3 regions of the Clostridium acetobutylicum ATCC 824 genome follow, and region 3 is predicted to be linked to each of the others. Evidence: predicted binding sites of a transcription regulator. Region 3 holds the regulator's gene; each other region holds the start of a gene.
The links. Region 3 encodes NrdR, which represses ribonucleotide reductase genes. Its sites were predicted from a motif close to CACNANATNTNGTG; they were not measured.

Region 1: a site for NrdR is predicted at 3,381-3,394, ahead of CA_RS02650 (anaerobic ribonucleoside triphosphate reductase). Genes of this name have one in related genera too.
Region 2: a site for NrdR is predicted at 2,480-2,493, ahead of CA_RS05560 (vitamin B12-dependent ribonucleotide reductase). Genes of this name have one in related genera too.

Annotation. Positions count from the first base shown of each region.
Region 1 covers NC_003030.1:550,986-555,770, forward strand. The annotation lists gene CA_RS02635 (ectonucleotide pyrophosphatase/phosphodiesterase) at 1-1,233, shown strand, start outside; gene CA_RS02640 (ACT domain-containing protein) at 1,314-1,583, shown strand; gene CA_RS02645 (PFL family protein) at 1,600-2,955, shown strand; gene CA_RS02650 (anaerobic ribonucleoside triphosphate reductase) at 3,412-4,785, shown strand, end outside.
Region 2 covers NC_003030.1:1,200,580-1,205,364, forward strand. The annotation lists gene CA_RS05560 (vitamin B12-dependent ribonucleotide reductase) at 1-2,429, opposite strand, end outside; gene CA_RS05565 (gamma carbonic anhydrase family protein) at 2,609-3,115, shown strand; gene CA_RS05570 (YaaR family protein) at 3,396-3,824, shown strand; gene CA_RS05575 (NAD(+) synthase) at 3,871-4,785, opposite strand, start outside.
Region 3 covers NC_003030.1:1,847,570-1,852,354, forward strand. The annotation lists gene sigG (RNA polymerase sporulation sigma factor SigG) at 41-814, shown strand; gene CA_RS08820 (YlmC/YmxH family sporulation protein) at 1,010-1,273, shown strand; gene nrdR (transcriptional regulator NrdR) at 1,338-1,793, shown strand; gene pgeF (peptidoglycan editing factor PgeF) at 2,064-2,774, shown strand; gene CA_RS08835 (response regulator transcription factor) at 2,795-3,493, shown strand; gene pnpS (two-component system histidine kinase PnpS) at 3,495-4,785, shown strand, end outside.

The sequences.
Region 1 (4,785 bases), 1.3 Mb from region 3:
AAGGAGCTTCCTAACTTTTCAAACATAATAAATAATGGTTCATATGTTAGGGAGGTTACAGGAGTGTACCCATCTGTTACATACCCATCACATACATCAATAATAACTGGAACCTATCCAGAGAAGCATGGAATATTTAATAATGAAAAAATGCAGATAGGAGTAAAAACCCAAGAATGGTATTGGCAAAAGAAGTATATTAAGGTACCAACTTTAGTAGATATTGCACTTGAACATGGTATGAAGGTTGGAAATGTTTTTTGGCCAGTTATGGGTGGAGCTAAAATTCATTATAATTGTCCTGAGGTTTGGAGTGTAAAACCATACACAAACCAAGTTATAGCATCACTTGTAAACGGAACACCATTATTTCTTCTTAAATTAATATTGAAGTTTGGAACTACATTAAAGGGGGCAGAGCAGCCTAATTTGGATGACTTCTTATGTAAGTCAGTATGTTATATGGTAGAAAATAAAAAACCTAATTTAACATTATTGCACTTGAACGAAATAGATCATGCAAGACATAAATTTGGTTTTGCTTCTGAGGATGTTTATGAGGGTTTAAAAAGAGAGGATAGGAGATTAGGAGAAATAATAGAGGCTTCAAAAAGAGCTGGAATATATGATGAAACTGCCTTTATTGTTTTAGGTGATCACGGATTTTCTGATGTAGACTATAAGATTTGTATTAATACTGCTTTTGTGAAAAAAGGACTCATACACTTAGATAGAAAGGGAAAGATAGTAAACTGTAAGGTATATGCAAATTATTGCGACGGATCTAACCAAATAAAAGTGATGGATCCTCAAAATATTGACGAGGTATCAAAGCTTCTTTTCGATATGAAGGATAGTGGAAGGTACGGTATAAAAGAAATATATACTAAGGAAGAAGCGGCTAAGAAGAATATCAGAGGAGACTTTGATTTCATGCTCGAAGCTGAAGATGGATATTATTTTGACAACGGCTGGAATGAAAAAGATGTGATTGTGAAAATAAAAAAGTCAAGAAGTAGGGCACATGAAGAAGGGTACTTTGCAGCAACTCACGGATATGATCCTCTTAAAGAAGGTTATAGAACGTTTTTTGCAGCATTTGGCTGTGGTATAAAAAAGGGAGTTACAATAGAAAATGCTAATCTTGTAGATGAGGGACCTACTATGGCAGCTATACTTGGACTTGAAATGAAAAATGTAGATGGTATTGTACTAAATGATATTTTGATGTAATATACTAAATATTTTTGCTATATTCATAGTAAGAATTTTGTATTATAATTAAATCGTATATTATAAAAGGAGGCTATTTTATGAAAGCGATTATTACAGTTATAGGAAAAGACAAGGTTGGTATCATTGCTGGGGTAAGTTCTATTCTTGCTGAAATGAAAATTAATATTCTTGACATAAGTCAAACTATAATGCAGGAATACTTTACTATGATAATGCTTACAGATTTGTCCTGTTCGGTTGTTTCTTTTGATAAGGTTAAGACTGAACTTGATGAAAAAGGTAAAAAACTTGGGGTTTCAATCAAGATACAGGATGAAGGCATATTCAACTCAATGAACAGGGTGTAAAGGAGATTAAAAATCGATGAATACTAACGAGATCATGAGTACAATAAAAATGATTGAAGAACAAAAACTTGATATACGTACAATAACCATGGGTATATCTTTAAGAGACTGTTGCAGTTTTAATGGAGAAGAATCCAGAAAGAGGATTTACGATAAAATAACCAGATATGCACAGGATTTGGTAAGAGTTGGAGAAGAGATAGAAAGAGATTATGGTATTCCTATAATCAATAAAAGAATTTCAGTAACTCCAATTTCAATGATTGCAGAGTCATCTGATGATAAAGACTATGTTGAGTATGCTAAAACTTTAGATAGAGCAGCTAAAGCAGTTGGAGTTAATCTCATAGGAGGATTTTCAGCACTTGTCCATAAAGGATGCACTAAGGGGGATAAGATCTTATTACAGTCTATCCCAGAAGCGTTACATACTACAGATATTGTTTGCTCATCTGTGAATGTTGGAAGTAGCAAAACAGGAATAAATATGAATGCAGTTAAGCAAATGGGACATATAATAAAGGATGTTGCAAATTTAAGTGCCTCAACTAACGGAATGGAATGCATGAAGCTTGTTGTATTTGCCAATGCTATTGAGGATAATCCTTTTATGGCAGGAGCATTTCATGGGGTAGGAGAAGCTGAATGCGTAATAAACGTTGGGATAAGTGGTCCTGGTGTTGTTAAGGCTTCACTTGAAAAGGTAAAGGGCGAACCATTTGATGTGGTTGCTGAAACAATAAAGAAGACAGCTTTTAGAATCACTAGAGCTGGCCAACTTGTTGCTAGAGAAGCGTCTAAAAAATTAGATGTTCCATTTGGAATAATAGATTTATCACTTGCACCAACTCCAGCAGTTGGAGATAGTGTTGCAAGAATAATAGAAGAAATAGGAGTTGAAGCGTGTGGTGCTCCAGGAACAACGGCAGCACTTGCATTATTAAATGATGCCGTTAAAAAGGGCGGAATAATGGCTGCTTCACATGTTGGAGGACTTAGTGGTGCTTTCATACCTGTAAGTGAAGATGAGGGTATGATAGCTGCAGTTAAGAGCGGTGCACTTAATTTAGAAAAGCTTGAAGCTATGACTTGTGTATGTTCAGTAGGACTCGATATGATAGCAGTGCCTGGAGATACACCAGCTGAAACAATTTCTGGAATAATTGCTGATGAAGCTGCAATAGGAGTTATAAATAATAAAACTACAGCAGTGCGTATAATTCCAGCAATAGGAATGGGTGTAGGTGACAGCGTAGAATTCGGAGGACTTTTTGGAACGGCACCTGTAATGCCTGTAAGCAAATTTTCTTCGGCTGATTTTATTAATAGAGGTGGAAGAATACCTTCACCAATACACAGTTTTAAAAACTAATAAATTTTGCGTTATGAAAATGAGTTGTATTTTCATAACGCTTTTTTAATATATATTTATCTATTATGGTTTTTAATATGGTAAATATGCAATTATAGTGATATTAACTTACATATGCTTAATAATACTAATGATATTTTTAAATTAAGATGGTATATACGCCTTTATAATTAATATCAACTAGTTTTCCATATCTTCCACTGAATAGAAGAGTGGTTAAAATGATAAATATTCTTTCAATTTAGGTTTACATTAAGTTATGGAAGTCATACCAAAGCATCAATCATGATTTCAAAAATATCAAATACAGTATGGCGGAGAAAAACATAAGAAATAAAGTCCATAGTGACTAAAAATTGAATTACAATGCAATATGTATATTTTAGATTTTGATATAAAAAAAGTACTAATGTATAATATCAAAGTACAAGATATAGTGTATTGGAGGGCATTTGTATGCTAAATGTAGTAAAAAGAGATGGTAGACAGGTAGTATTCGATTCTAATAAAATATTTAATGCCATAAAAGGAGCGGCCGATGAGATTGGCTATGACATTAAGCAAAGTGATATACTTGAATTAACTCAAAAAGTTATAGGAAGAGTTGAGGATTTAAAGATAAGAGAAATTTCAGTTGAGGAAGTGCAAAACTTAGTTGAGGAAGTGCTTCTTGAAAACGGAAATAAGGAAATAGGTATGGCCTATTGTACATATAGAAAAGAGAGAACAAAGGTAAGAGAGATAAAATCTGATCTTATGAAGGTTATAGAGAAAATCGGAATAGAAACTGATAGAGATAATGCTAATGTTGGAAACAACTATAGTTCAAAGCTTTTAAGAATAGCTAGTGAATCTAACAAATGGCACAATCTTTCTGCTATGCCTAAAAAAATATCTAGAGCTCATGAAAATGGAGATATATATCTACATGATTTAGATAGTTATAATTTGAGTATAAACTGTCTTCATATTCCAACAAAGGAAGTTCTACAAAGTGGATTTAATACAGGTTATGGATATATAAGACCACCAAAGAGAATAGAGTCAGCTGCGGAGCTTTCATGTATACTTCTACAATCAACACAAAATGATATGTTTGGAGGTCAGTCACATCCTGATTTTGATAACGATATGGCTGAATTTATTGAGGAAACTAGAAGACAAATAAGACATGAATATGAAGAAATAGGTGTTGAAGCGGATAAGCTAGATGAATATGTTGAAAAAAAATTAGTGAGAATCGTTGGGCAGTCAATGCAGGGTATAGTTTATAATTTAAACACAATGCATAGTAGGGCCGGTTCGCAGGTCCCTTTTTCATCTATAAATATTGGAATACCTCAATCTAAGGATGCAGCACTTGTGTGCGAAATATTTTTAAAAGAATACGAAAAAGGACTTGGAAATGGTGAACAACCAATTTTCCCTAATATAATTTTTAGAGTTAAAAGTGGTGTGAATAGAAACGAAAATGATCCATACTACTATTTATTTAAACTAGCTTGTAGAGTTGCAGCTAAAAGAATGAACCCTACGTTTATGAATATAGATGCTGATTTTAATAAAGAGTATTATGATAAGGGATATATTCCAGCAACAATGGGATGTAGAACTTATTTAATGTCAAATATAAATGGAGAACCAGGAGTAAAGGGAAGAGGAAATATAGCACCTACAACCGTTAACTTACCAAGAATAGGTATACTTGCAAAAGGTGATGTAGATAAATTCTTTGAACTTTTACATTCAAGACTTGAAATCGCAAAAGAAAGCTTGCTTCACAGATATAGTGTGCTTAAAAAGTTAAAGGTTAAAGATTTACCGTTTGTT
Region 2 (4,785 bases), 650 kb from region 3:
TATTTTTGTGTAGTGTTAATATTTTTTACCATATTTAATAGTTGAGCGTAGGTCATATCCTCAGGAGCTGTTTTTGAGGCTTCGTCTAGGCTTGTGTTAAGAGGCTGACTTTCCTTTGAGGAGTCTCTGTATAAGGTTATGCCTTTTACGCCTAGTTTCCAAGAGTTTATGATTACATTTTTAAAGTCTTCAACTGAAGCGTCCTTTGGTAGATTAACCGTTTTTGAAACGGAACCAGATATTAAAGGAACTATTGAAGCAACCATTAGAATATGACCCATTGGACTTATAAACCTATTTCCGCTGCCGCATTTATTTGCAGTATCGAATATGGCAAGATGCTCTTTCTTTAGATGAGGAGCACCTTCTATTTTTCCATCTAATATGGTTTCATATTCTGTACCATCATCAGTTTTTACCTTTTTCTTTCTTAAGATATAGTTTGTTATATCCTCTATTTCATTTTCTGAATATCCAAGGTGCTTAAGTGATTCTTGTATTAGAGGATTTGTTAAGGTCATGTAACCTCCTCCAGAAAGTTTTTTATAAATCACATGACTGAAAAATGGTTCTACGGAGGTGGAAGCGCAGTCCATTGCAAAGGATATAGTTCCAGTCGGTGCCATGACAGATACTTGAGCGTTTCTAAAACCGTACTTTTCTCCAGATTCTAGAGCTGAGTTCCAGCTGTTTTTTAATTCCGAGCTTATATATCTTAAATCTTCTTTTTCAAGAATAGAATGATTAACAACTAAGGGTTTATAGCCTATTTTCTCAAAAGGTGTATCAATACTTCCAGCAGCTCTTGCACTGTTTCTCAATACTTTAAGCATGTGTTCTTTGTTTATATTATATTTTTCAAAGGCACCTACTTCCTTTGCCATTAAGGAGGAAATGTAGTAGGAATATCCAGTAAGTACACCGATAAGTGAGGAGGAGATAGCTCTTCCTTCTTCTGAATCATAAGGGTATCCCATTACCATAAGTAGTGCTGCCAAATTTGATATTCCAAGACCTGTGGTTCTAAACATGTGAGTTTTTCTTGCTACATCTTCTGTTGGAAACTGCCCCCAATGTATAGAAGCTTCAAGGAGAAGTTGAACAAGGCCTATTACATGCTTGTAACCTTCTAGGTCAAAGGTTTTATTTTCAGTGTCATAAAATTTATATAAATTTATTGATGCAAGATTGCAGGAGGTATCATCTAAAAAGGCGTATTCGCCGCAGGGATTTGTAGAGTTTATTTTGTTATAATCTGCGTTAAAGTTTCCGTCTTCTCCACCTGGACATGTATGCCAAGCATTTAAGGTATCTGAAAAGAGAGGAGAAGGGTCTGCACATCTCCAAGAGGATTTGTTAAATGCCTCCCATAGGTTTGAAATCTTTTCTACTTTGTTTACAGAAGAGTCTACTCTTCCCTTAAGTTCTATGGTTTCATCAGGATTGTTTTTTAAGTTGCATACTTTTTTCATAAATTCATCTGAAAGCATTACGGAATTGTTTGCATTTTGTCCCGATACAGTCTCGTAGGCCTCTCCTTCAAAGCTGGCGTCATATCCCATTTTTCCAAGTGCTTTTACTTTATCTTCTTCTTTTGCTTTCCAAGTTATGTAATCCATTATTTCTGGATGATCCACATTAAGGCATAGCATTTTTGCTGCACGTCTTGTAGTTCCACCAGATTTTATTGCACCGGCATTTCTATCAAGCCCTTTTAAGAAGCTCATTAGACCTGAAGAAATTCCACCGCCAGAAAGTTTTTCTCCTTTAGCTCTTATGGTAGAAAAATTTGTTCCGGTTCCAGAGCCTCCTTTAAACAATTTAGTTTCAGTTACATATTGTTCAGAGATGGAATGAGAACCTAGAAGCTTATCTTCAATTGAAATTATAAAGCAGGCGGAGGCCTGTGTTCTAGTATAAGAATCTTTACTTTGAAGAACTTTTTTCTCCTTTGAATCATAATAAAAATGTCCTTGTGCCTCTCCATTTATGCCGTATATAAGTGACAAACCTGTGTTAAACCATTGAGGAGAATTTGGTGCGTACATTTGATTTAAGAGAGCATATACGAGTTCATCATAAAAAATAGATGCTTCATTTTCAGTTTTTATAATTCCCTCATCCTTAAGAGCTTCGCACCAAAAGCTAACAAGCCTATGCGCAACCATTTTCATGCTGTTTTCGTAGCCACATTCATTTGGTATTCCTGACTTTTTAAAGTATTTTGATGCTATTATGTCACATGCATTTTGAGAATAGTCATAGGGGAATTCAAGATCTTTCATATCTGTAAGTACTTTTCCTGTTTTATGATCTATTATTTTTACATCGACTTTTTTCCATTTAAATAGGTCGTAAACTGTTTTCGTTTTAGAGCTTTCTAACTCTTTTGTATAAAATCTTTTAAATAGTATTTTCAAGTCTTCCATTAAAATTCCTCCATTTTAAAACTATATATAGTGGTTACATATAGAAACAACACTATATATTGTATATGTATTATAAAATAAATCTGATTTTAATTCAAGAAGTATTTTAAAAGTAAATAGTTCTATGATAATATAGTGTAAGCAGAATATATAAAAATAATAATTAGAAGGTGTTTTTAATGATATATAGTTATGATGATAAAAAGCCTAATATACATTCATCTGTTTTTATAGCGAAGAGTGCAGATATCATTGGAGATGTTAATATAGATAAAAATAGCAGTGTATGGTTTGGAGCTGTGATAAGAGGCGATTCAAATTATATAAGAATAGGAGAGGGAACTAATATTCAAGATAACTCTGTACTGCATACAAATACCTATGATAATGGAATAGATATTAAAAATAATGTTACTATAGGTCATGGAGTTATACTTCACGGATGTACTATTAATAGCAACTGTATCATTGGAATGGGAGCAACTATTTTAGATGATGTTGAAATAGGAGAGTACACTATTGTGGGTGCAAATAGTCTTATTACATCTGGAAAGAAAATACCAGGGGGAGTACTTTGTATGGGAAGTCCAGCTAAGGTAATAAGAGAACTTACAGTAGACGAAAAGCTTGAAATAGATAAAAATGCTGAGCATTACATTGAAATGGGAAAAAAGTATTTTAAATAATGAATATTTAATTGAAAAATACAAATAATAATTTTGGATATGAGATTAAAATCATATCTAAAGCAGTCTAAAATATATAGTAATTGGCTTTTGGTGTTAGTTATTTGGAAGTTTATATGCCTGAATGAAAAAATATCAAAAACTTGTATTTGAATTTACAGCCGATGCTAATATATTTTAGGCTGCTTGTTTATTTTTTTGATATATTTTGTTACAATTAAAGAAGAGATAAAAGATGAGAAAATTATATGGTATTAGAAACTAGGGGGATGGTGAATTTATGGAGATTTCTAGATCTAGAGTAAAGCAGAGTACACCAGTAAACACAAATAGCAGGCATGTATCGGTTAAGAAAGATTTTTCGCAAAGCTTTAATTTTGCACAGCAGCAGAAATCTGAGCAGGAATTAAAGAATATGCAGGATCAGATAAAGAAAAAAGGTAATAGACTTAGTATAACTAAATGTTATGCAGATGTTAAGGCATATAAAAATCTTATACGAGAATATCTTGAATCTGTTTTGAATTACATGTATTCAGTTAAAAAGGACATAAGCTTTTGGCAAACGCAGTACTTTGTTACTGTTGAAACTATCGATAGTAAGCTTGAAGAACTTACACAAGCACTTTTAAGTGAAGAAAAGGAAAAGATACAGATAGCAGGTACTATAGATGAAATATCAGGACTTATAGTTGATATATACAAATAGAAATAAAAAAAGTATGCTAAAATTTTATAGCATACTTTTTTTATTTCTATTTCCAACCGTTGTAGGAAGCATCAGAAGGCATTCTAAGGTCTCCTCTTGGGGAAAGACTTATAGTCCCAACCTTAGGGCCATCGGGGATAGCAGAACGCTTAAATTGTTGATTAAAGAATCTTTTAATAAATAAATTAAACCACTTTTCTATAGTTTCTCTAGAATAAGTATTTTTAAAGGCTTTTTCTGCCATAAATATTATTTTCTCTGGTTCTGATCCTTGTTTTATAAAATAGTATAAGAAAAAGTCGTGAAGTTCATAAGGTCCTATTATATCTTCTGTTTTCTGAGATATATTTCCTTTTGCATCTTTAGGTAACAGCTCAGGGCTTACAGGAGTATTTAATATATCTATTAAAGTTTTGGAAACTTCTCCTGTGAGTTCTTTTTCAGCAACATAGTCAACTAAATACCTTACTAATGTTTTTGGAATAGAACAGTTCACAGCGTACATTGACATATGATCTCCATTGTAGGTGCACCAACCAAGGGCAAGCTCAGATAAATCACCTGTTCCAATCAAAAGACCACCTTCCTTGTTTGCAATGTCCATAAGTATTTGAGTTCTCTCTCGTGCTTGAACATTCTCATAGGTTACATCATGTTTTTCTTCAGGATGGTTAATATCCTTGAAATGAAGAAGACATGCAGGAACTATGTCTATTTCTCTGAAGTCGCAGCCTAGATGTTTACATAAATCTACTGCATTATTATAAGTTTTGTCTGTTGTCCCAAAGCCCGGCATTGTAACAGTTATTATATTTTTTCTATCTATACCTAGCATATCAAAGGTTTTTACAGTTACAACAAGAGCAAGGGTGGAGTCAAGTCCTCCAGAAATTCCGATTACTGCTCTTTTAAGACCTGTATGTGTAAATCTCTTAGCTAGACCTGCAGTTTGTATATTAAA
Region 3 (4,785 bases):
GAATAATTTTTAATGCTATTATTTCAAAGGGGCTGATAAAGTGGTTATAAACAAGGTTGAAATTTGCGGCGTTAATACATCTAAACTTCCTGTTCTAAAAGAAAAAGAAATGCGTGAACTTTTAATCAGTATGAGGAATGGAAACACAACTGCCAGAGAAAAATTCATAAAAGGAAATCTGAGATTAGTACTTAGCGTTATCCAGAGGTTCAATAATAGAGGTGAGAATGCAGATGATTTATTTCAGGTTGGGTGTATAGGGCTAATAAAGTCCATAGATAACTTTGATTTAAGTCAGAATGTAAAATTTTCTACTTATGCGGTTCCGATGATTATAGGGGAGATAAGGAGATATTTAAGAGACAATAACTCAATTAGAGTAAGTAGATCTCTTAGAGACATAGCATACAGAGCACTCCAAGTCAGAGATAGACTTATAAGTAAAAACAATAAAGAACCCACTGTTTCACAAATTGCAAAGGAATTAAAAATACCTCGCGAAGAAGTGATTTTTGCCTTAGATGCTATTCAAGATCCCATATCGTTATTTGAACCAATATACCATGACGATGGTGATGCAATATATGTAATGGATCAAATAAGCGATAATAAAAATTTAGATGACAGCTGGCTTCAAAATATATCAATCAAAGAGGCTATGAAAAAGCTAAGCGATAGAGAAAAAATGATACTTAATATGAGGTTTTTTGATGGTAGAACACAAATGGAAGTTGCAGATGAAATAGGAATTTCACAAGCACAGGTATCTAGACTCGAAAAAACAGCACTGAAACATATGAAAAAATATGTTTAATTAAATTAGGATAAAAAATTGATCTACTTATTAGAAGGGCTTCCAAAGGTTTTAATGGAAGCCCTATATACATATTAGAAACAATAGAATTTATTTAGAATTTTTTGCATAAGGTAAGCATATTTTTATAGTATAAATTCATGCAGCTTTTAAAATTTAATTTAGAAGTTTTATACTATAGAGAGGTGAGAAAATATGGATTTACCATCACATTCAATAAATGCTATGAAGTCCATGGAAGTAATAGATATCAATACAGGAACAAAACTTGGGCTTATTAAAGATTTAAAAATTGATACTGAAGAATACAAGGTTATATCGATAATACTTCCTGGTTCAAAGGTAGGAGGATGGTTTTCAAAAGGAAATGATATAGAAATCGATTGGACAGACATACAGAAAATAGGCGTAGATGTAATACTTGTGAACGGTGACAATTTATTTGTAAATAAGGATTGAACAATTAACCCTAAAAAGTGTATAATGAAACTAAATATATTCTTTAACGAGGGATGTGAAGGCTTTGAAGTGCCCATTTTGTGGATATAGTGAGAGCAAGGTAGTGGATTCTAGATCTACTGAAGACAACATGGCAATAAGAAGAAGACGTGAATGTCTTGAATGTAGCAAGAGATATACAACTTATGAGAAAGTAGAAGATATACCTATATTAGTAATAAAAAAAGATTCAAGTAGGGAATTCTTTGATAAATCTAAAGTAATAAATGGGCTCATAAAGTCTTGTGAAAAGAGGCCTGTGTCTAGGCAGCAAATAGAAGATATAGCTTCTGATGTGGAAAAATCTATAAGTAATCAGATGGTTACAGAAGTAAAATCAGATGCTATAGGTGAAATGGTAATGGAAAAACTTAAAGAGATAGATGAAATTGCTTATGTAAGATTTGCATCTGTTTATAGACAATTTAAAGATATAAACACTTTTATGGAGGAAATCTTAAACCTTGTAAATAAAAAGTAAAATCGTACATAGTGCAAGTTTAAGTAAATGTTAAATTTATAGTGAATATTATTTTTTACAGTTTTACTTTAATCGGTATATTTCTTGACACAAATTAATGTTAAAATTTTATAAAATGAGGAACTAGAAGTATCTGTTTTCTTTTTACCCACTAAACTTAGAAAACAAATGTTAATTTCTGGTTCCTTGTTTTGTTAAAAGCATGTTAAAATAAGGATAAAAATAATACAAAATTTAAAAAAGATAATATAATATAGGAGTAGATTAGTGATGAATATAAAAAAAGTAGATAAATACAGTTTCTTAGAGTTTAAAGATGATAAGTTTTCATTATATTTTTCAACTGCTGAGAATGGTTTGAATTTTAATATAAACACAGAAGAAGGCAATGATAATATTAGAAATTTAAAGGATTGGTTTAATGTAAAGGATGTGGGGTATTTAAAGCAGACTCACAGCGATATTATTTTAAACTATGATTCGGATAAAGAACTTCTAGAGGGAGATGCTTTAATTACAGACAAAGACAACACTTTAGTAGGAGTTTTTACAGCAGATTGTGTTCCTGTTTTATTATACGATAAGTCTAAGAATGTAATGGCAGCCGTTCACAGTGGATGGAAGGGAACAAGTGATATGATAGTTAAAAAGACAATTATTAAGATGAAGCAGGAGTTTTTATCTACGGCATCAGATATAACTGTTTACATAGGACCACATAATAAAGCATGCTGCTATGAGTTTGGAGAAGAGGCTCTAAGTGAATTTGAAGGCAGCGGTATTTATGATATTAGTGAGATTTATAAAGATGGAAAGTTAGATCTAGAAAAATGCATAGTAAAGCAGTGTAAAAGTGAAAATGTGAATAATATAAAATGCTTAAACATATGTACAAATTGCTCTAAAGAATATAAGATGTTTTCTTATAGACGTGATGGCAAAAGTGCAGGGAGGATGTTTTCTTTTATAATAAAAAAATAATATGTGGCTGGAGGGATAATATGGCAGGCGAAAAAATACTTGTTGTAGATGATGAGGAGCATATAGTCAAGCTTATAAAATTTAACCTTGAAAACAATGGATATAAGGTTATTACGGCAGCAGATGGTGGTGAAGCACTAGAAAAGGCAAAGGGAGAAGTGCCTCAACTGGTTCTTCTAGATTTAATGCTTCCAGTTATGGATGGCTACGATGTTTGTAGAGAAATACGAAGGGATCAATCCATTTCAAACATGCCTGTAATTATGATAACAGCAAAGGGAGAAGAATTGGACAAAATATTAGGCTTGGAGCTTGGAGCAGATGATTATATAACTAAACCTTTTTCAGTTAGAGAATTAGTTGCAAGGGTGAAGGCAGTATTAAGAAGGACTAAGGTTGATTATATAGATAAAACTTTTAAATTTGGTAATATTCAAATAGATTTTCAAAGGCATAATGTTACCAAAGAGGGAGAAAAGGTAGAGCTTACCCTTAAGGAATTTGAACTTCTTCAAGTACTTATAAAGAATAAGGGCAGAGTAATGACAAGGGATTTTTTACTTGATAAAATATGGGGATATGAATACATTGGAGAAACACGTACGGTAGATGTTCACGTGAGGCATTTAAGGCAAAAAATTGAAGATGATGATAAAAATCCAAAATATATAGAAACTATAAGAGGAATAGGGTATAGATTTAACTATAGTGGTGATTAAAGTGAAAAAGAAACTTGTATTGTACAATTTGGGTATTTTAATAATAACTCTTATAATGATAACTGTATTATTTATAAAAATCGAGGATTATGAATATAGGCAAAATACAGAGCAGGATCTTAAAAGAACAAATAATGTAGTTTCCAATGTAATTGATATGAACAAAGGAAAAGATATTTCAAGTGCTCTTAAAGTCGTAATAAAAAATTCAGATATAAGAGTAACATATATAAATAAAAATGGAGTAGTTTTATATGACAATGATATAAATGCAGAAAAGCTTGATAATCACAACAAGAGAGTGGAAGTTGCAGAGGCAAGAAAAAATGGATATGGTTACAGTGTAAGGTATAGTAAATCTTTAAAAAACAATATAATTTATTATGCAAAGGTCAGAGGAGACGGCACTGTAGTAAGAACTGCTGTAGAGCTTTCCTCTGTTGAAAGGTTTGAAGCAAGATACTTAAAGTTCTATATTTATGTAATAGCTCTAAGTATCATAGCGGCAGTATATTTATCTTTTAAGCTTTCTTATGTTATTTTAAATCCAATAAGGGAACTTCAAAATACAAGCTCTAGGATTGCAATGGGAGAACTGGAAACAAGGGTTAATGTTGAATCAAGGGATGAAATAGGTCAGCTTGGAAAAACCTTTAATAACATGGCAGGAAGACTTCAATCTACAATAAGAGAATCTGTTGAAAAACAAAAAAAGCTTGAGGCTATACTTGTTAGTATGGACAGTGGAGTTATAGCAGTTGATAGAAAGCATAAAATAATAATGATAAATCCATATGCAGAAAAAATATTTGGCATAGATAAAAATATAATAGGACAAAGCCTAATGGACTGTATAAGAAATTATGAATTTGAGGACATATTTAATAAAAGAGCGGAAGGATATGCAGAAATAAAAACCTCATGGCCAAAAGAGAGAAATCTTAGAATCAAAACTGCCGATATAATAAATGGATATGAATGCATTGGAACTGTTGCTGTGGTTCAGGATATAACAGATATTAGAAAACTTGAAAACATGAGAACGCAGTTTGTAGCAAATGTATCCCATGAGCTTAAAACACCACTGACATCAATAAAAGGCTTTGCTGAAACCTTAAGATATGTTGAGGATGACAATCAAAAAGGAGAATTTCTTGATATTATTGATGATGAAGTAGATAGACTAACTAGACTCATAAGTGATATATTAACACTTTCAGATATAGAAATCAGACCGTTTATGAAAAAAGAAGAGTTTGATGTCAATGAAATAATAAAAGCTGTCTGTGGAC